DNA from 4 places in the Paenibacillus sp. FSL H8-0048 genome. Region 1 is predicted to be linked to each of the others. Evidence: predicted binding sites of a transcription regulator. Region 1 holds the regulator's gene; each other region holds the start of a gene.
The links. The regulator Rex, encoded in region 1, represses fermentation and respiration genes when NADH is low (regulators of the CRP and FNR family bind a similar motif). The targets are predictions, from matches to a motif close to TTGTGAAATATTTCACAA.

Region 1 (5,411 bases):
CGGGAAGCTGGAGTTTGGCCATCAGCTGGTTTCGCTATTATAACTTATCCTCGGTTTCTTTAGGCGATGCGCCCCGTTTCCCGGGGTGTGCATCGCCTTTTTTCGTAACTTCTGTTATGCTGATAAAGAGTCTCAAGTGAAAGGGAATAGAACTTATAATGAAATTTGCCGTGCTTGATTTTGAAACTACGGGAACCCAATCTGTGGGAGAGATCATCCAGGTTGGCCTTGCCATTATAGAAGAAGACGGGACGATCTCCCGGGTGTATGGTTCCTACGTCAAGCCCGGAGCGCCAATTCCTCCTTTTATTACGGGCCTGACCGGAATTACAGACAGCGATGTACAGGATGCGCCGGAGCTTGATGAGATGATGATGGAGCTGGTGCCGCTGCTGGATGATGTGGTCCTTGTCGGACACAATGTAGCGTTTGATTTTCATTTTTTGCAGAATGCGCTGGACCGCTGCGGCTACCTGCCGTTTCAGGGGCGGATTCTGGATACCATCGATTTTCTCAAAATATGCTTTCCCTCGCTGAGCACCTATCAGCTAGGCGCAGTAAGCAGCCACTTCGGCATTACGCATGACCGTCCTCATCAGGCGGACAGTGATGCGCTTGCCACGGCTATTGTGCTGCTCAAATGTCTGGAAGAGCTGCACAGTCTGCCGCTGCTGACCATTCAGCGGCTGAATGAGCTGTTCGCAGACGAAGACAGTGATTTGGCCTGGTATTTCGACGGTCTGCTGCGGGAGCGGGAGATGGAGACCTTTCAGCCGGAAGGAGAGCTGAGCTTCTACCGCCAGCTTGCGCTGGCTGTGGGGGACTGGGCGGAGCTGGCTACGCCCCGGGAGGAAGGAAGCGTCAATCCGCTGGATAATATTACCTTTGAAGAGTATATGGAAGAGGTAACCCTGCGGCTGAAGGCTGTTCTTCCCCAGTATGAGAGCCGTGAAGCCCAGGAGCTGATGATCCATGAGGTCATTACAGCGCTTGAGCAGGACAAGCATCTGCTGATTGAAGCGGGAACCGGCACCGGTAAATCGCTGGGTTATTTGCTTCCGGCCATCTACCATAGTGTGAAAAGTGATCAGAAGGTGATGGTCAGCACTCATACCATTAACCTTCAGGACCAGCTGCGTGAGCGGGATATTCCGCTCTTGACCAGCGTTGTGCCGTTCCCGTTCAAGGCCTCCATCTTTAAGGGAAGAGGGCACTATTTGTGTCTTCGCAAGTTCGAGCATAGAATGAACAAAAAGGACTTTACAAGTCCAAGAGAAGAGGCTCTTACCGCTGCACAAATGCTCGTATGGCTAACCCAGACGACAACCGGCGATGATGAGGAGCTTAACTTAAGCGGACGGGGCGGCGATTTCTGGGAGACTGTAGCCAGTGATACCGACTCCTGCCTGGGACGCGCCTGTCCCTGGTTCCGCAAATGCTATTACCACCGCGCTAAGCATGAAGCCGGGATCTCCGATGTAGTGGTCACCAATCACTCCAAGCTGTTCGCAGATGTCAAAGCCGGGCATCAGCTTCTTCCGGCTTATGACCACCTTGTTATTGATGAAGCCCATCATTTGGAGGATATTGCTGGCAAGCATCTTGGTATGCAGATGAAATATTTCACATTCGCCCATACCCTCACCCGTCTCTACAAGGATAGCCGGAGCGGGCAGCTGCCTGCCCTCCGTCAGAGTCTGCAGTCTTCAGGCAGTGAGCAGGCCTCCGAATGGAGCGGTGTGATCGACCGGATCTACCCCGATCTTCTGACGGTGAAGGAATCCTGGGATGCGCTCAGCGACCGGCTCTTCAGCCTGCTGCCCGAGCGCAGCGATGCCGGAGCCGGTGAAGCAGGCCAGCTGGTGGCGCGCCTGCAGCCGGGCAAGAAGCCGAAGGATTGGGAGGAGCTGGCCGCCCTTGAGAATACACTGAACCTCAGTCTAAGCGACATTATCCGCAAGGGTGACAAAATGCTCAGTGAGATGCGTGACACGGACAGCCAATCCTCCTCGGACAGTCTTGTGACTGATATCGGCGGGTTATTCAAGGATCTGGCATCCATTAGAGAGCAGATCCGCTTTTTCATGAGTCTGAACGATGAGAATATCGTGTATTGGCTGGAGGGAAGCGGTAATTATAAGGGGAAGTCTCTGCAAATGTATGCTGTTCCCGTTGATGTCAGTACCCAGCTCAGGGAGCTGTTCTTCGACAAGAAGAAGAGTATCATCCTGACCTCGGCCACCTTATCCGTGGATAAGTCCTTCCAGTTTATGATCGATAACCTGGGTCTTGGTGAAGCTGCGGAGCAGGGTCGTCTGATGACAGCGCTGCTTCCGTCACCGTTCAAATACAGGGAGCAGGCTCTGCTGGTTATTCCCCGCGACTTCCCGAGCGTCAAGGGAAGCATAGGGGATGCCCGCTTTGTGGACACCCTCGTTCACTCTCTTGCCGAGACTGCTGTAACCACGCGGGGGCGGATGCTGGTGTTGTTCACCTCCTATAAGATGCTTCGGCAGGTCTATGATCCGCTGAAGGAGGCGCTTGCCTCCCAGGATATCGCGGTGCTCGGACAAGGTGTGGAAGGCGGCAGCCGGAGCAAGCTGATCCGCCGCTTCCAGGACAGCCCGGCCTCGGTCCTGCTGGGTACCAGCAGTTTCTGGGAAGGGGTGGATATCCCCGGAGAAGCATTGACCTGTCTGGCGATTGTCAGACTGCCGTTCCAGCCGCCGAATCACCCGCTGGCAGAAGCGAAGTCGGAGCTGCTTCAGGCACAGAAGAAGAACCCGTTCATGAAGCTGTCCGTGCCGCAGGCTGTCATCCGCTTCAAGCAGGGCTTCGGGCGGCTGGTCCGCACGGCGCAGGACCGGGGCATCGTAATTGTGTACGATACCAGAGTCATTGAATCGCATTACGGAAAGTACTTCCTGTATTCACTCCCCGGTCCCAAGATGGAGCATATGCTCACCGAGCAGATGGTCCCGAGAATTACCGAATGGCTGGAGGACGGCGGGGTTTCCTAATTCATCTGCTATTGCTATTATTAATAAGTCATGATAAACCTGAAGATCCGTTCCCGCCCTGTCCTGCCGCTCCGGCAGGCGGGGGGCACGGTTGCTATAATTGTAAGGGTCTAACACAACTTTTAAGGAGGAGAATACATGAAATCGGATAAAATATCGGAGGCCGTCGTGCGCAGGCTCCCAGTGTACCTGCGTTTCCTGAACGATCTCCAAAAACGTGAAATTTCCACAGTCTCTTCTCAGGAGCTGGGCCAGAAGCTTGATCTGAATCCCGCCCAGATCCGTAAGGACCTCGCTTATTTCGGTGATTTCGGCCGAAAGGGCATCGGCTACGATGTATCCTATCTGATTGAGAAGATCCGCCATATTCTCAAGCTTGATCAGCAAATTAATGTTGCACTGGTTGGAGCCGGTAATCTCGGTCATGCCTTGTCTAACTATAACGCTTACTTGAAGGATACGATGAAGATTACTGCGATCTTCGATGCCTACCCGCCGAAGGTGGGCCAGCAGATCAACTCGCTGGTTGTGCAGCCGATGGAGGAGCTGAGCGATACCATCCGCTCCCAGGGCATCCGGATCGGGATTATTACCGTACCTGACAGCGAAGCCCAGAATGTAGCTGATATTCTTGTGGACTCCGGCATCGAGGCGATTCTGAACTTCGCACCGGTTATTCTCAAGACGCCTGCCAATATCCGGATTCATGCCGCAGATTTCACCACAGATCTGCAGAGCCTGGCCTATTATTTGCATGATGGAAAGGATGAGGCTGAAGATGAGCAGTAAGATCACGATAATCAAGAACGGGCACTTTCTGGTTCCGGGCAGCGATAAGCCGGTTCTGAGCGGGTATATGACCCTGGAGAATGATCTGATTACTTACATAGGTGAAGCTGAGCCGGTAGTGGAGGCTGGCGCCCAGGTCGTAGACGGCAGCCGTCTGCTGTTCATGCCGGGACTGGTCAATACCCATGGACATACGGCCATGTCGCTGCTGCGCGGATACGGCGATGATATGGTGCTTCAGACTTGGCTGCAGGAGAAGATGTGGCCGATGGAAGAGAAATTCACTGGTGATGATGTATATTGGGGAACCTCTTTGTCCGTGCTGGAAATGCTGAAGGGCGGCACAACCACCTTCCTCGATATGTATGATCATATGGACCGTGTTGCGGAAGTAACAGAGCAATCCGGTATTCGAGCGGTGCTAATGCGCGGCGTGATTGGGCTGTGTCCGGAAGAGGTGCAGCAGGCGAAGCTCGCTGAAGCGGTTGCTTTTGCCCGTAACTGGCACGGCAAGGCTGACGGCAGAATCACTACCATGCTCTCGCCGCACGCCCCGTACACCTGTCCTCCAGAGTTTTTCATGAAGTTCGTGGAGGCTGCGCACGATCTGGATCTGCCGATGCATACCCATATGTCCGAGACGCGCCATGAAGTGGAGCAGAACGTGGCCGACTACGGTCTTCGTCCAGTCGCGCATCTGGAGAAGCTGGGAATGTTCACCCGTCCTTCGCTCATTGCCCACGGGGTTCATCTGAACGATGAGGAGATCGGGATTCTGGCCCGCTATAATGTTGGTGTGTCGCATAATCCCGGCAGTAACCTGAAGCTGGCCAGCGGGGTTGCACGTGTTCCTGAGCTGCTGAGAGCCGGGGTTAAGGTCTCCCTGGGTACAGACGGCGCTGCTAGTAACAATAACCTGGATATGTTTGAAGAGATGAGGCTGGCGGCTCTGATCCATAAAGGCGTAAGCGGTGATCCTACAGCCGTACCGGCTCCTGAGGCGCTGCTGATGGCTACGGAGTACGGGGCGCAGTCTGTTTTCCTGAGCGGGGTAGGCCGGCTTGCAGCAGGGATGAAGGCCGACTTCATCGCGCTGGATATTGATCAGCCTCATCTGCTGCCGCATACCGATCTGCTCTCCCATGCCGTCTATTCGGCAAGCGCCAAGGATGTAGAGCATGTATGGGTGAACGGCCAGCAGGTAGTGAAGCATGGACAATGCCTGACACTGGATGAAGAAGCTATCCGCCGCAAAGCACAGGAGACGTTCGAGAGCCTGCTTAAACGGTAATTCAGGGGAACGGGAAAGGAAACAGTGTGGTGAAGAAGAAGAGGAGAAAATGGATCTGGCTGGGGATTACCGTGGTGCTGCTCCTTCTGTTCGGACTAAGCCAGTTCTATGCCTACATTATGAAGGACCAGTGGAACGAGCGGAGTGAAGCCAAGGAGCTGGCCCGGGCGCGAGCCGGACTGACAGAGGTAACCAAGGCCCAGAAATCCGTCTGGAATGACAATGAGATCTACTGGGTGCTGACCGGTAAAAATGAAGCGGGGACCGAGCTGATGGTGTGGGTCCGTTTCACCTTGGAGGGCAAGCCTGCC
Region 2 (5,411 bases), 4.8 Mb from region 1:
GCGGACACAGGGGCTCCTATCCGGGCAGAAAGTCGTCACTTGGGCGATTAGCGGACCGCAAGGACCTTATCCCCTGCAATTCAGCCCCAAAACATCCCGCAGAAAGACGATAAGGTCCACTGAGTCCGTTACACTGCAAAAGGTGGCATTCTCGTGGGGATAAGATCTCTTCGGTCCGTTAGATTTTTTGGATGATAGGGTTTCATTACACGAACCCCTGAGTTTCACAAGCTTATCCACCCTTTTAAATCTGACACTGGACTAGGGTCATTTTTCTAACGCACCGTTCGAATGATTTCTCGAATTGGTGTTTTTTTGTTTTCTTTTTTCACGGATAACGTTTGGGGTAAGCCTTATCACTTCGTTCCGCCTTCTATTTTCGAATGTTTAGGCTTACAATATTAACCGACAGATAAAAAGAGCAGGAGGAGCTTGATGGCAAGATTCCAATGTAAGTGTGATGGGACGATATTATTAATTTCCGAAGCAACCATCTAAATGAGAACTGCCAAGCAGACAAAATAATCATGGCCCATTACAACAAGCAAACAGTCCGCGTGTATCAAGCATATAATCATAAAATTGCAGATGAGGTGCTAGAGCTTGGGCAATTCGGGCCATCTTTTAAAATAGATAGAATGACCTGGATCAAGCCTTCTTTCTTGTGGATGATGTACCGGTCAGGGTGGGGGACCAAAACAGACCAGGAGCGGATGTTGGCGATTGATATCACGAGAGAGGGCTTCAATCATATTTTGTCATAGGTAGTCCTGTCCTCATATGACCCTGACTTGTATGCTTCCCAAGAGGAGTGGCAGACGAAGTTACAAGCTTCCCAAGTGAGATGCCAATGGGACCCGGATAGAGATATCCATGGGAACAAATTGCCGCGAAGAGCCATTCAGTTAGGTCTCAGGGGCGATATGGTGCATAAATACATCCACGAATGGATAGTAGAAATCAATGATATTACTGAGTTTGTAATCGATACCAGAGAGGCGATACAATCCGGGAAGTTCAGCGCGGATCTGCTGCCGAAGGAGACTCCGTACTATGTGGAGGATGCTATTCAAAGAACTTTAAGGATACGTATGTAAAATTCTTATAGTTTTCATTTTAGGGGCTAGAAAAGTGAAAGTTATTAATGTTTGGGCAAGTTTAGAAATTTAAGTTAAGGGGAAGTGGCGGAGGGGAATTTTGGAACTGGAGGAGCGGTAGCGACCGCCTAAAAGCTTTCCGCAGGAAAGCTCACTTCGTAAGCAACAGCAGTCACCGGATTTCTACCTCTAAGAGCGTATAAAATCAAGAAATCTGGGGACAACAGCGGCCAGAAGTCCAAAACTTCTCTGGAGTCACGGCCAATCCCTAAACCTAAAATCATTAGTTCAATCAATATACTGTAATTGCACAAAAGACAAGGAGAACCCATGAACATTAGAGTGTTGATCGTAGAGGATGACCCGATGGTGGCGAAGTTTAACCGGCATTATCTGGAGCAGGTTGCGGGCTTTGAGTATGCGGGCTGGGCGGCGACAGGAGATGAGGCGATGACTATGCTGGAGAAGGAGCAGGTAGATCTGGTGCTGCTGGATATATATATGCCGCGGGTCAGCGGACTGCAGCTGCTCTCTGCTCTGCGGGAGCAGGGGAGCAAGGTGGATATCATTGTGATCTCCGCCGCCAGTGACAATGCCAGCATCCGCAAGGCGCTGCAGAACGGGGCTGTGGATTATTTGATCAAGCCGTTCGAGTTTGCCCGGTTTCAGGCGGCCTTGTCGGCGTATCGTGAAGATTATAAGCTGATGCACAAGGAGCATCTCAGCCAGGAGCAGCTGGATAAGCTGCTGCGGCATTCGCTCGGGACGGAAGAGGAGAAGAGCGCTGCCCTGCCGCTGCCCAAGGGACTTGCCGAAGGCACACTGGAGAGCATCTGGAGCACGATTAACCGGCTGGAGAGCCCTGTGTTCTCCACGGAGGATATCAGCAGCCATGCGCCCATCTCGCGGATCTCGGTCCGCAAATATCTGGCTTTTCTGACGGAGGCAGGTATTCTGGAAATGGAGCTAAGCTACGGGGCGGTAGGCAGGCCGGTGTATATGTATAAGGTGAAACCTGAAGGGCATGAACTTATCCGTAAATATCTATAAGCTTTCTCTATAAAATAAAACGGAGTCACGGTGTCCCGAGGCTGCCTCAGGCGTTCCATGACTCCATATAGCCGTCACATTAGCTGTGAAGGTTATTAAGCTATGCCTTACATAAGCGTGCGCAGAATCAATCGAAGGCCTGCTGCAGAGCCAGCGGACTGAACTCGTTAATTATTTTATAGGCTACCAGGTGCGGGTTGTTCATGTCATTGTCATAGATAATCATGTGATGCTTGCCCTTCAAAATAATGTCGAACCGCTGCTTCCGGTCGGCCTGGACGATGGTAAGGTAATAGCTGTACTTGTTGTCTGTGCTCACATTGCGGGCGGATTTCATCAGGCGGACACCGGAGAAATCATCGTAGATCCGCTTAATCGCTTCCGGCTCGGTGATCACAATATCCTTCTGTTCACCGGGAACAGAAGACAGGCGGGTAATTTCCAGTGCAGCGATATCTTCCAGACGGATGGTTCGGGCAACTACTCTTTTAAATGAAGTATAGCGGCTTGCAGTGTAGCTCATCAGGGAGACACCGGCTACAGCCAGAACAGCACCGGCCAGCCAATATTTTTCGCTTTTTTCCATAGTTTCTGCTCCTCCTAGTGATACGGTTGTATAAGCTCCAATTATAAATCTATAACCACATTCAAGCAAATTCACTACCTTTATTTACTTTATCATTTCTTTAATTACTAAATATTCTAGTCGGGGCTCCTTCAGGTTATGATGATTGTGAAAATATGCACAATGACAATTGGAGGAGAACAGAATGAACAGAAAGAGATGGGGAAGTCTGCTGGGCAAAGGGTTGCTGCTGGCAAGTCTGGTGGTATTGCCTGCCTGTAACAGCACCAAAGGGGAGTCTACGGACATCGTAATTATCGGCGGCGGCGGAGCGGGGATGACTGCAGCGCTTGAAGCACATAGCCAGGGAGCCAAGGTCATTCTGATTGAGAAAATGCCAATGCTTGGCGGCAACACCGTCCGTGCGGAAGGCGGGCTGAATGCGGCAGGAACACCTTATCAGGCAGCGGCTGGTATCACAGACAGTCCGGAGCTGCATTTCGAGGATACTATGAAGGGCGGCAAGAATCTCAATAACCCGGATCTGGTCAGAACGCTTACGAACGGTGCGGCGGCTTCCGTGGAGTGGCTGAAGGAGAATGGAGCCGAGCTGTCTGAAGTGGGACGCGCAGGCGGGGCAAGCGTGAACCGGATTCACCGTCCGAAGGGCGGCGAGGCGGCCGGGAACTTCATCGTCGTTGCGCTGAAGAAGAAGCTGCAGGATGAGAAGATTGATGTAAGAATGCAAACGACAGCCAAAGAGATCGTCAAGAATGATGAAGGTGTAGTTACCGGAGTGAAGGTGACCGACAAGGAAGGCAAGGAGTACACGATCAATGCCAAATCCGTGATTCTGGCCGCCGGAGGCTTCGGAGCCAATATGGAGATGATCAAGGGCTACCAGCCGAAGCTGGAAGGGTTCTCCACCACTAACCATCCGGGCGCAACCGGCGATGGTACAACGATGGCAGAGAAGATCGGCGCCAAGCTGGTAGACATGAAGGAGATTCAGATTCATCCGACCACTATCCCGGGTCAAGGCGTGCTGATCACCGAAGGCGTGCGCGGAGACGGGGCAATTCTGGTCAACACCGACGGCAAACGGTTCACGAATGAGCTGCTGACCCGCGATGTCGTGTCCCAGAATATTCTGGCCCAGCCGGGCAAGGTGGCTTATCTGATCTTCAATGATGAGCTGCGTGCGAACCTGAAAGCGACCGAAGTCTACTTTGGAATGGATCTGGTCAAAGAAGCGGCGACTCCTGAAGAATTGGCGGCCCAGATTGGGGTAGACGGCAAAGCACTGGCGGATACACTGAATACGTATAATGGCTTTGTTGCTTCCGGCAAGGATACAGAGTTTGAACGGCCGGATCTGGAGCTTTCTTTTGAACAAGGCAAGTACTATGCAATTCAGATAACACCAGGAATTCACCATACAATGGGCGGCGTAGCGATTAATCCGCAGGCTCAGGTGCTGGATACCAAGGATCAGGTCATTGCCGGACTGTATGCAGCAGGCGAAGTTACAGGCGGGGTTCATGGTGCGAACCGTCTGGGCGGTAATGCATTGGCAGACATCATCACCTTCGGGCGGATTGCTGCAGATGAAGCTGTGAAGGCACTGAAGAAATAGGAACTTTCAGAAGGAGGAATTACTCATGCAGAAGTGGACAAAAACCTTGCTGTTCTCTGCCCTTGCGGCTGCTACAGTACTTACGGCGGGATGCTCTTCATCTTCCGGCAAGTATGTGGACGGGACATATGATGGAACAGGCAAAGGAGTCAAGAGTGATATTAAAGTGGCGGTAGAAATCAAGGATGAGAAGATCGACGCCATTACCGTAGAAGAGCACAAGGAGACGCAGGCGATGATCGATGCGGCTGTGGAGAATACAATTCCTGAAATTATTGAAAAGCAAACCACAGAAGGCGTAGACGCCCTCTCCGGGGCTTCCGGCTCCAGCGGCGGGATTATTGAAGCGGTGACCCAGGCGCTGGAACAGGCCAAGAAGCAGTAGCTATCATCCAATCAGCAAGCCCAGCCCTCCTGTCTCCGGCAGAACGGCTGGGCTTGCTTCATTCGTCTATCCCCTACGAAGCGATCCTGAGGAGTAGCTTTACAAACTCAGGCTCAACTAATATAGTTCGAAGGGAATAGGATACGAAGGGAGGTCATCACGCAAGTGGCCAGGAAAAAAAGCTACAGTCTGCGCACAATGATCGCCGTCATGGTTTCTGCCGTTGTGCTGCTGGTATTGCTGATTTTATATTTTATTTTCCGCAATCAGATTATTCCGCAGACCCGGCAGGCGCTGGAGGATAAGGCGATTACGATTGCCCGTACCATCGCCTTGATTCCGCTGGTCTCTGAGGGACTCAGTGAGGGCAACAGCAAGGAGATTCAGGACTACACCTCAAGAATCGCCCGCCGCAATGATATTATGTTCGTGGTCGTGACAGATATGAAGGGAATCCGCTATTCCCATCCGGATGCTTCGCTGGTCGGTCTGCCCTTTGCGGGAGGCGGTCAGGAGATATCGCTGCGCGGAGGGGAGAGCATCTCCGAAGGGGCCGGTCCGCTGGGCAGATCCCTGCGCGGCTTCGTGCCGGTCTATAACAACCGGGGGCATCAGGTGGGTGTGGTCATTGCCGGTCTGTCCCTGGAGCGGGTCGAGCGGCTGGTCCTGCTGAATGAG
Region 3 (5,411 bases), 270 kb from region 1:
TTCGAACAGCGCGGTGCGGGTGTTTTTGTCATCCAGCATTTTCCGCCAAGGATCACTCACCTGGGCCAGAGCAAAGTCAATACGTGCCGCAAGCTCTTTACGGTTGTCGTCATTACCCATAACCACGGTCTGGATCTGCTCAAGACCCATCCGCTCTACCCATTCGGAGGTTCTCTCCAGATAATTACCGGTCTCACGGTAGTACTGGATGACAGCGGAGCAGACCTCAACCAGTTCCTCGTCGGTCTTCACCTTGCAGAAGGCATCTGCGATGCGCGGCTTAATCCCGCCGTTACCGCCGATGAACACTTCCCAGCCGCCGTCGTTGCCGACAATCCCAATATCCTTCGTGCAGGATTCTGCACAGTTACGCGGACAACCGTTAACCGCCATCTTGAACTTGGCCGGCATATCCAGCCGCTCATATTTACGCTCAAGCATAGCGCCCATGCCCATGGAATCCTGTGTACCGAAGCGGCAGAACTGCGAGCCCACGCAAGTTTTGACCGTACGCAACGACTTGGCATAACCATAGCCGGACGGCATATCCAGCTCCTCCCATACCTTAGGTACATCTTCTTTTTTGACACCGATCAGGTCAAGGCGTTGTCCGCCCGTTACCTTCACAACCTTCACATCATACTTCAGGGACACATCGGCAATCCGCTTCAAATCCTCAGGAGTGGTCACCCCGCCATACATCCGCGGGATAACGGTATAAGTTCCGTCCTTCTGAATATTGGCGCTCATCCGTTCATTGACGAACCGGGATTCCTTCTCGTCCTCATGAGTGTCAGGGTAGATCATCCCCAGATAATAGTTCACTGCCGGGCGGCATTTGGAACAGCCTTCTGCCTGCTTCCAGTCCAGGACATGCATGACTTCCTTGGTGGTCCGGAGGCCTTTTGCCGTAATCTCGGCTACGATCTCATCCCGGCTAAGCGAGGTGCAGCTGCAGATTCCCTGCTTGGCGCTCTGCTGGAAGCTGTCTCCGAGAACGAATTGCAGAATCTGCTCCACCACCGGCTTACAGCCGCCGCAGGAGCGGGTTGCACCCGTGCAGGCTTTGATCTCATCCACCGTAGTGAAGCCGTTCTCCGTAACAGCATCCACAATCGCTTTTTTGGTTACGCCGTTACAGCCGCAGACGATTTCTTCATCAGCCATCGCTTCAACGGACATCCCCTTCTTGGCTCCTCCTCCGCCGCAGCAGCTTGTGCCCATAACCTCATCATAGATTTCATTCGTCATCTCTGTGCTGTTTTTCACAAGCTTCTGCAGGTTCGCAGATTCCGTTACATCACCGAACAGAACGGCACCGACAATCACATTATCCTTAAGCAAAATCTTCTTGTAGGTTCGCTTCCATTCATCCTTGGCAGAAATAACGGTATGCTCCGGCGTTTCGGTGAATTCACCGGCGGAGAATACATCTACCCCGGAAATTTTGAGCTTGGTTGCTACAACCGATCCTTCGTAACCTGGAGTCTGTACACCTGACAGATGCTTGGCGAGAACCATGCCCTGCTCGAATAGCGGTGCAACGAGTCCGTAGCAGGTTCCCCGGTGCTCTGTACATTCGCCGACAGAATACACATCTGCCATAGAAGTCTGCATATAATCGTCAACTACGATCCCGCGGTTAACAGTGATTCCGCTGTCCTTCGCAAGCTGGACATTCGGCTTGATTCCCACAGCCATTACTACAAACTCTGCCGGCAGCACACTGCCGTCACTGAAGCGCAGACCGGTAACCCGTTCTTCGCCGGTCAATTCAACCGTCTGCTTGCCCATGGCGAATTTCACACCTTGTCGTGTAAGCTCTGCCTGTAGCATTGAAGAAGCGGTGCGGTCCAGCTGACGCTCCATCAGATCCTCCAGCAGATGCACAACGGTAACATCCATGCCCAGATTGACCAGGCCCTTCGCCGCTTCAAGACCCAGCAGTCCTCCGCCGATAACAGCCGCCGTGCGGTACTGCTTCGCCGCTGCCAGCATCGCATCGCAGTCCGCGATATCGCGGAAGCCGACTACCCCATCCTTAGTGCTGCCGGGTACGGGTAGAATGAAAGAATTCGAGCCTGTTGCAATAATTGCTTTATCGTAAGGAACCGCCAGTCCATTATCGGTCAATATTACTTTGTTCTGTTCATCGATCCGGGTAACCGTTGTGCCGGTATGCAGTGTAATATGATTATCTTCATACCACCCGAGATCATTGAGAATGATGTCTTCAATCGTTTTGCTGCCTTCAAGTACATAGGACAACATAATCCGGTTATAGTTGGGATGCGGCTCACTGCCGAAGACAGTAATATCATAAGCGCCGCCCAGCTTCAGAATCTGCTCAATAGTGCCTACTCCCGCCATGCCATTCCCAATCAGCACTAACTTTTCTCTTTCCGCTGCCACTGGTAGACCCTCCTTCTGAAATTCTGATTTCTTCAATAACTTTACCTGATAGAGAAATTATACTGTCCCCCATTCCATGGCAAGTGTGACCACAGTCACACCTTATGTGAATTTTTTCACACAAGTGGAGGCGAGTTCGCAGTCCTTATGCTGGACAACTTATGGCGTGAAGCATAGAGATTTATTATTCAAAAAAACGGATACCCATGCAGTTTCGCACAGATATCCGTTCATCGGGTACACACTCTCACTCATTTACTTCATTCGCTTATTTCAGTACCAGAGAAATCTCCAGCTTGTCCTGCGGACTGAGCTTCATGTCCACACCATTGCCGAGCAGCCCTTTGTCGTTGACCTTCAGTCTCCATTCCTCGCTGCTGAGCGGGGTATATTCCATTACAGTAAGAACGGTACGGTTATCCTCAGCAAGCCGGACCATACCGCTATTCTTGAGCAGTCCCTTGACGGACATATCCTGCATGAAAGAAAGCACATGCGAATGTGTCAGCTCCGGCTGCTCACTCCCCCCGTTCACCGTGATGATGACAGGCTGAAACAGCTTTCCGGTTCCGGCAGGCCCTGCTGACATCGTAATGGCTGAACCCGGCTCCAGGGCCGTATTCAGCTCTTGAACCTTCTTGCCGTTCACCTGAATCTCCCAGCTCATATCCTCACCCAGGGAGACCTTGTTCACCTCAAGAATACTAGTTCCATCCGCTGAAAAAGTAACAACGCCGCTCTTCTTGAACAGCTCTATTAATGAATTTCCGGGTACGTAAGCTTCGTTAAGCAATCTGGCCGAGCTCCCGGCCATTTCGCTGTCCCCTACCTTAACCGAAAAGGTTAATCCCTGGCCCCCGTTACTGCTGCCGCCATTCCCTGATCCCAAGCCACAACCGCTTGCCGCGGCCAGCAAGAGAAGGCACAGCATTAAGCGAATCCATTTCGTGGACATCCCACGGCACCGCCTTCATATGTATTTTCCCAGACTCTTTAAGGATAACGCATAGAGGAAGGGTTCTCAAATCATTTCTCCCGGTATATAAAGTAAAAAGCCCCCGAAGGGACTTTTACCTTGCAGCAGATTCTATTGATAACGCAGGAACAGGATGTTGTTCTCCAGATGCACATGCTCAAAGGTCATGCCTTCCAGCTCTTCAAGACGGGCATAGGTCAGACGATAAGTCGTGCAGGCATGTGCGGGCGGTGTGTAGTCATTAGTAACTCTGCGCAGCTCACGCAGAATCTCTCCGGCCCCGTCATGCTCGGCTTCCAGATTATGCAGCAATCCGCGCAGCTCAGCAAGTCCTTCTTCGCTCGGGTTCTGAGTGTAAGCCAGCATCTTAGGGAATTCGCTCTCTTCTTCCTTCGCCGTATGCTGCAGCAGCTCTTCACGCAGCATATTGAACAGGCGGTGCATTTCTCCCAGATGCGGTGAATCCTCACCGTGAACGCGGAACACCTTGGTTACATTCTGGCTGATTAGCGGAAGCTCTTCACGCAGGTAACGGTGATGCTTGTTCACAATATAATCCACCAGCTCCTCTGACGAAGCCTCGTTCCATGAGGTATCCTCTTCCAGCACCGGATGCTGTTCCTGCAGCTTGTTCAGCTCCTGTACCATTGCTGCCGGATCAAGACCCTTCTCGGCCGCAGCTTCAGCCAGCGGCTTGGCACCTCCGCAGCAGAAATCGATCCGCTGTGCTTTGAAATAATCTGCAGCTTTGGGGAACTGCAGGACAATATCTCTGACCATTGCTTCCGGGGTGAACCCGGGATGAATTGTTGTATCGTTTAATTGATTGGACGCCATGTTGGCCCCTCCTCAGGTTAAGATGTAGGTTTGTGCTGCTTTTCACTTCTACACCTTATCACTGGCCTTTGGCCAAACTTGTGATTGTACGCACTGAATATAACAAATTTTAATGAACGTGAAATTTCAGTATCCCAATGTTAAATATACTAGACATTTTGTTTTATATATTTTACAATATGCGTGAGGTGAGGGAATGGGGAAAAACTTAAGGCTCAAAGCCTCCAGAGCGGCAAAAGACATGTCGCAAAAACAACTCGCAGATGCCGTGGGGGTCACAAGGCAGACGATTATCGCGATTGAGAACGGTGATTACAACCCCACCCTGAGGCTGTGCATTGACATTTGTGAAACACTTGGGAAGACACTGGATCAACTATTTTGGGAGGGAACGAAGGATGAGCAGAACGAACCTGGATGAGAGACAACTGCAGAAGCGTCACAAGGCGGGGAATCAGGCATTTCTTTTGATGGCATTCTTGTTGCTGGCAGACATGGGGCTGCAAAACTACGGAATGAAGTGGCTGGAGTATCCGCTTAGCAATTACACAATCTTCATGCTGGGTGTGGGTTCCTATCTGGTACGGCTGATCTGGAGCGGTGCGTATGTAGGACCTGACGGCAGGCAGAGCGGAATAGGCGGGAAAAGCATAGCCGGTGCAGTACTGGCCATTGTGGTGGCGGCCTGTATTCTTATTGTTACCTTCGTGAATCCAACCGCCCAATCCGCAGCTAACGGCGGTGCGAACGGGACGGTAATACTAATCATTTCTGTTACAGCAGGACTGGTCATCTTAAGCACTGTGTACTTGATCCGGCGTAGGAATAACCGGGCGGAGTAGAGCGGTTAATATCAGGAAATCCAAACTGGGCAGCGGCCGGAAGTCCAAATGTTCACCGCAGTGACGACCTCGCTTCAAGTTCAAGTCTTTTTTCGAGTTTACCTTGTTTATTGAACCGTCGCCTGCATATAAGTCCGCTTGCCCTGCGCATCCTTCAGGTAAGGGCCAAGTCCGGCGAACCGTGAATGATCCACATATACACCCGTCATCCATCTGCCTTCGGTCAGGCCGCCGTTCCACTGCAGCACCAGATCGGGGGCAGATATCCATTCCTGATACACTCTGATGTTCTTGTCCTTATATTCTTTGGCTGGCTTGTTCAATTCGATGAGCGGTGCCGGAGT
Region 4 (5,411 bases), 250 kb from region 1:
CTCCATTTATATTTAGTATATTTGTAGAGATCGCGGGCTTGAAGGTTGATCCCGTGTCTCGTGATCCCATGAGCTATGGTTGTTATAAAATTCACAATCGCATCTTCATAACCGGGACCGTTGTTTATATAAACATTTTAGTTTATTTTCTGAAAAAGGACTGTGACAAATATCACTCTTTCGGTGATATTTGTCACTTCCATCCAGTCCCATATTAACCTTTAACCTTATTCTTTGTCAGGCAATCGTTACTTAGTTATCGAATTTTCCGTAGAATGCGTTGCGGTATACATCAGCAAGCTCGGATACCAGCGGCATTTTAGGGTTGGCAGTTGTACATTGGTCTTCAAATGCACGGTCAGCCAGATAGTCTACACGGGATTCGAAGTCCTTAGGATCGAAGCCAAGCGCCGAGAAGGATTCTTCGATACCGAGTTTTTTGTTCATATCGCGGATTGCATTGATCAGGCTTGTTACGCCTTCTTCGGTAGTGCGTGCAGGCAATCCCAGAATACGGGCAATCTCAGCATAGCGTTCGTCAGCTACAAAGTGAGAATATTTAGGGAACGAAGCGAACTTCGTAGGCTTCTTGGCATTGTAACGGATAACATGCGGCATCAGGATTGCATTGGTGCGGCCATGTGCGGTGTGATACTGTCCGCCCCATTTGTGCGCCAAGCTGTGGTTAATCCCCAGGAATGCATTGGCAAAAGCCATACCGGCAAGTGTCGATGCGTTGTGCATTTTCTCACGGGCCAGCTTGTCGCCTTGCAGTGCGGATTTCTCCAGCCACTGGAATACCAGTTGAATGGCTTTGATTGCCAGACCATCGGAATAGTCACTGGCCATTACTGATACATAAGCTTCAATAGCATGTGTCAATACGTCCATACCTGTATCGGCAACAGCGGTTTTAGGCAAGCTGTATACAAACTCAGGATCGATAATAGCTACGTCTGGAGTCAGCTCATAGTCAGCCAGCGGATACTTAGTATTATTCCCCGTTGTTTTATCTGTGATAACTGCGAACGAGGTTACTTCGGAACCTGTACCGGAAGTTGTAGGAATCGCAACGAATTTCGCTTTGTTGCCAAGCTTAGGGAATTTGTATACCCGTTTGCGGATATCCATGAACTTCTGCTTCAGACCATTGAAGTCTGCATCCGGATGTTCGTAGAACAGCCACATGCCCTTGGCAGCATCCATTGGGGAACCGCCCCCGAGTGCGATGATGCAGTCCGGCTGGAATCTGTTCATCATAGCTGTACCTTTTTCCACTGTAGTAGTCGACGGATCAGGTTCAACTTCCGAGAACACTTCGATTGCTACAGGAGTCTGGCGTTGACGCAGATAGTGCTCAACTCTTTCTACATATCCCAGCTTCACCATCACAGGGTCAGTGATAATAGCTACGCGTGTAATATCAGGCATTTTGGCCAGGTACTGAGTGGACCCCTTCTCGAAGTAAATCTTGTCAGGTACTTTAAACCATTGCATATTCACGGTACGACGGTTCACCCTTTTCACGTTGATCAGATTGATGGCAGTCACGTTCTGCGATACCGAGTTGCGTCCGTAAGATCCGCAGCCAAGTGTCAATGAAGGGATATTGGTGTTGTAAATATCGCCGATTGCGCCATGTGTAGATGGCGAGTTGACGAGAATACGTCCGGTCTGCAGACGGTTGGAGAACTTCATGATGACTTCTTCATTATTGGAATGGATAGCTGAGCTGTGGCCCATGCCGCCAAATTCAACGATTTGAGCTGCGCGTTCGATACCCTGGTCAGCATTCTTCACTTTGTAGCAAGCCAGAACCGGGCTCAGCTTCTCAGCAGACAATGGATATTTAGTACCTACGCCTTCAAGCTCAGCTACCAGGATCTTCGTTCCGGCCGGAACCTGAATGCCGCACATTTCAGCGATCTTCACAGCCGATTGGCCAACGATAGCCGGGTTAACCGCACATTTCTCTACGTTCATTGCGCCGCTGGTCAGCTTGGCAGCTTCTTCTTTGTTAACGAAGTAACAGCCGTTCGCAATCATTTTCTTCTTCACTTGATCGAAGATGGCTTCTTCAATGATGACTGCCTGCTCGGAAGCACAGATCATACCATTATCAAAAGTCTTCGACAGGATAAGGTCTGTTACAGCCTGATCAATGTCAGCACTCTTCTCAATGAAGGCAGGCACGTTACCAGGACCTACGCCGAGTGCCGGCTTGCCGCAGCTGTAAGCTGCCTTGACCATTGCCGATCCGCCGGTTGCCAGAATCAGTGCAACGTCCGGATTGTTCATCAATGCGTTTGTTTTGTCCATCGTAGGAAGCTCAATCCATTGGATGAAGTTCTCAGGTGCGCCGGCTGCTACGCCTGCATCATGCAGAATTTTGGCTGCTGCCGCACTGCACTCTTGCGCTGACGGGTGGAAACCGAATATAATAGGGTTACGTGTCTTAGCGGAAATCAAAGCTTTAAACATCGTGGTGGATGTTGGGTTGGTTACCGGTGTGATACCCATAATGATTCCGACTGGTTCAGCAATCTTCTGGAAGCTGTCATAAGCGTTATCCTCAATAACGCCTACAGTCTTGTCGTACTTAATTCCGTGCCAGATATATTCAGTGGAGAAGATGTTCTTCGTGATTTTGTCTTCGTATACTCCGCGTCCTGTTTCTTCAACTGCCAGTTTTGCCAGGTACATATGCTTGTCGAGTCCGGCCAGCGCCATTGCATGAACGATTGTGTTTGTCTGCTCTTGGTCCAGGCCCATGAACGCTTCGTGGGCTTTCTTTGCTTTATCCACCAAAACCTGAATATACTCTTCAGCGGTGGTTTGTTTCACTTGGGCGGCGACTTCGTTTTTAACTGCCATCTCCCTCGTCCTCCTGTCAATTTTTAGGTTGTTTCTTTCTATACATTTATCTTAGCACATCCTTTTCACCTTGTATAGTGAAATCTTTCACAAAGTTTAAAGTTTTTTTTGAGTTGTTTTCAAAGCGCTTTCATTCGATCATTTACCGGTATCTTTTCCATATTATATGTATTATTTAATTAATATTTGTCTAATCTGCGAACGCAATACGGCCAGTTGTAGCGTTGATGACCCATCTCAACCTTATGAAGCCGGGTGGGTTTCAGTAATTCTGCTCATGAATGCCAAGCCGTCACTTCGGCTCATCCGGCACTCTTCTATAGAATAACTCTGACAGGGTGAATATAAATATAAATCTCTTTATGTCCATTTGTATGGATTTTTTCTGCTAAATAAAAACCAGCCCACACAAACTTCCCGCGTTAGACTGGTTTTATAGTGTTTCATCCTGAGCATATTGCGCCGGACGGCTTATATTAGCTGTAAATCCCTCTAAAAACCGGAATTTCTTTCTCCATAATAAAATCATCCATGACGAATCCATTGCCGATATCCGCCATTTGCTCCCGTAGGATACGGAAGCCTTTTTTCTTATATACCACAATACTGGATTCGTTGTCACGATTGACTGTCAGCCAGATATGAGTCAGATTACGGTCCTCACACAGCTTCTCCAGGAAGGCCAACGCTTGACTGGCATAGCTGCGCCCCCTGTACTCCTTGCCGATATAGAACTTACTCAAAAAGAGCTTGCCATCTTCTTCTCTGGCCGACATATATCCGGCAATAGAGCCATCGCCATTATGGATCAAGTAATATTCGTAGCCCTGATGATGGATTTGATCCGTTATCGCGGGAGCCGATTGGAACTTTTCAATCATGTAATCAATCTGCTCGATGGTAATAATGGAGACATAATATTCTTGCCATATTTCTGCAGCCAATCGGGCAACCTCAGCGGTTTCTTCCGCTGTAGTCACTTGTAGAAATCTAAGCTCCATAATATGTACCCGCTTTTCCTGGGGCTCGGGTATACCCTTGCAATTGCAGCCATGAGCCACAGGCATCCGTCCAAGTCTTAGTGTGCGGCTCTTCAGGGGCTAGGCCCAGACCGTGTACGCCGTGTGCATAGATATGCAGATCGAATGGAACCTTATGACGGCTAAGCCCTGCAGCAAACAACAGGCTGTTCTCTACCGGGACATAATCATCATCCGAGGTATGCCAGAGGAACGTTGGCGGCGTGTCCGGGGTTACCTGGAACTCGCTGCTGAGCTTAAGCGACAACTCTGCACCGGGAACAGCTCCCAGCAGATTCTCCTTCGAGCCCTGATGTGTAACCCCTTCGGTCATCGAGATGACCGGGTAGCATAGAATCAGGCGGTCAGGACGGCTGGATAGCCGCTCCAATGGCTCCGGGTGATCAGGATTGCCCAGATCATAAGATACCCCGGCGGTAGAAGCGAGATGTCCACCTGCCGAGAAGCCCATAATGCCGAGACGGTCCGGGTCAATGCCGAATTCGTCCGCGCGGAAGCGGATCGTACGCAGCGCCCGTTGCGCATCCTGGAGCGCACTCGGGTATTGATAAGGCGCTACACGGTAGCGCAGTACGAAGGCGGAGATGCCCAGCGTATTCAGCCACTCCGCAACAGGACCGCCTTCATGGTCGGCTCGCATGGCGTACCCGCCTCCCGGACAGACCAGCACAGCAGCATTCCCCTTGCCTTCCACTAAATAAGGTGTAATCGCAGGCTGATCCTCTTCGCTGGTTCCCAGCGCTCCTGGCACCCCTTTAGGCCATAGCAACAACGTTTCCATTATCATCCCTCAAGCTTTCCTTCTATAAATAGAATAGATAATAGAGGAAAAAGTTCCTCAAGGGCCATTCTATCAAGCTCTTACAATTCATGCAATCCGGATATCACCAGATCCGCTGCAAGGCTGATGGATTGAACTTCAGGCATTTGTACGGACATCATTACCCTGCGGGAAACCAAAAAAGCAGCTCCCTCTCGAGAATTATCCAGAACAGAGGGGGAGCTGCTATAATATCCTATAACACAGGAACAGGAACTCTTTTCAGGGCAAAAACGTAAGCAATCTCACACAAATGAAGTGAAAATTATCACAATGTTAAAAATTCGACACTTTTAAGGGAAAATTTTTACCCATAAAGAGGAATTTCAAGGTATAATTAATTTAAAATTTACTGAAAAACTGAGGGAATAAAGGGGATGTCGATTATGATAAAGGAACATTATAATGTTATCGAAGCCCGCGGCAATACAAACTGTTTCTCCGAGCAGAACTTTAACCGCCTGCTGGTCACCATGAAGGAACGCGTAGTCCCTGAAGGATCACACCTGTTCTGGGAAGGCGATTTTTCGGATAAACTGTTTTATATCAAGCGTGGACGTGTGAAATTAACCAAATCTACAGACGAAGGCAAAGAACTGATTCTGTATATGTATCAGGCCGGCGACATGGTCGGTCAGGCTGACCCGTTCTTCAGCACGAAGCACAGCTTCACAGCC

Region 2: the regulator Rex is predicted to act here: its motif matches at 2,879-2,896, upstream of NSU18_RS10805 (flavocytochrome c).
Region 3: the regulator Rex is predicted to act here: its motif matches at 2,517-2,534, upstream of nirB (nitrite reductase large subunit NirB).
Region 4: the regulator Rex is predicted to act here: its motif matches at 2,950-2,967, upstream of adhE (bifunctional acetaldehyde-CoA/alcohol dehydrogenase).

The regions. Positions count from the first base shown of each region.
Region 1 covers NZ_JBBODF010000001.1:7,301,183-7,306,593, forward strand. The annotation lists gene NSU18_RS31685 (tetratricopeptide repeat protein) at 1-43, shown strand, start outside; gene dinG (ATP-dependent DNA helicase DinG) at 159-3,020, shown strand; gene NSU18_RS31695 (redox-sensing transcriptional repressor Rex) at 3,159-3,809, shown strand; gene NSU18_RS31700 (amidohydrolase) at 3,799-5,100, shown strand; gene NSU18_RS31705 (cell wall elongation regulator TseB-like domain-containing protein) at 5,130-5,411, shown strand, end outside.
Region 2 covers NZ_JBBODF010000001.1:2,493,798-2,499,208, reverse strand. The annotation lists partial or broken gene NSU18_RS10820 (DUF4291 domain-containing protein) at 528-1,097, shown strand; gene NSU18_RS10815 (response regulator) at 1,428-2,147, shown strand; gene NSU18_RS10810 (hypothetical protein) at 2,275-2,733, opposite strand; gene NSU18_RS10805 (flavocytochrome c) at 2,918-4,348, shown strand; gene NSU18_RS10800 (FMN-binding protein) at 4,374-4,733, shown strand; gene dcuS (DcuS/MalK family sensor histidine kinase) at 4,899-5,411, shown strand, end outside.
Region 3 covers NZ_JBBODF010000001.1:7,034,098-7,039,508, reverse strand. The annotation lists gene nirB (nitrite reductase large subunit NirB) at 1-2,412, opposite strand, end outside; gene NSU18_RS30360 (hypothetical protein) at 2,681-3,301, opposite strand; gene ric (iron-sulfur cluster repair di-iron protein) at 3,500-4,195, opposite strand; gene NSU18_RS30350 (helix-turn-helix transcriptional regulator) at 4,422-4,646, shown strand; gene NSU18_RS30345 (DUF6773 family protein) at 4,624-5,067, shown strand; gene NSU18_RS30340 (hypothetical protein) at 5,175-5,411, opposite strand, start outside.
Region 4 covers NZ_JBBODF010000001.1:7,054,878-7,060,288, reverse strand. The annotation lists gene adhE (bifunctional acetaldehyde-CoA/alcohol dehydrogenase) at 253-2,874, opposite strand; gene NSU18_RS30470 (GNAT family N-acetyltransferase) at 3,351-3,875, opposite strand; gene NSU18_RS30465 (alpha/beta hydrolase) at 3,865-4,695, opposite strand; gene NSU18_RS30460 (Crp/Fnr family transcriptional regulator) at 5,121-5,411, shown strand, end outside.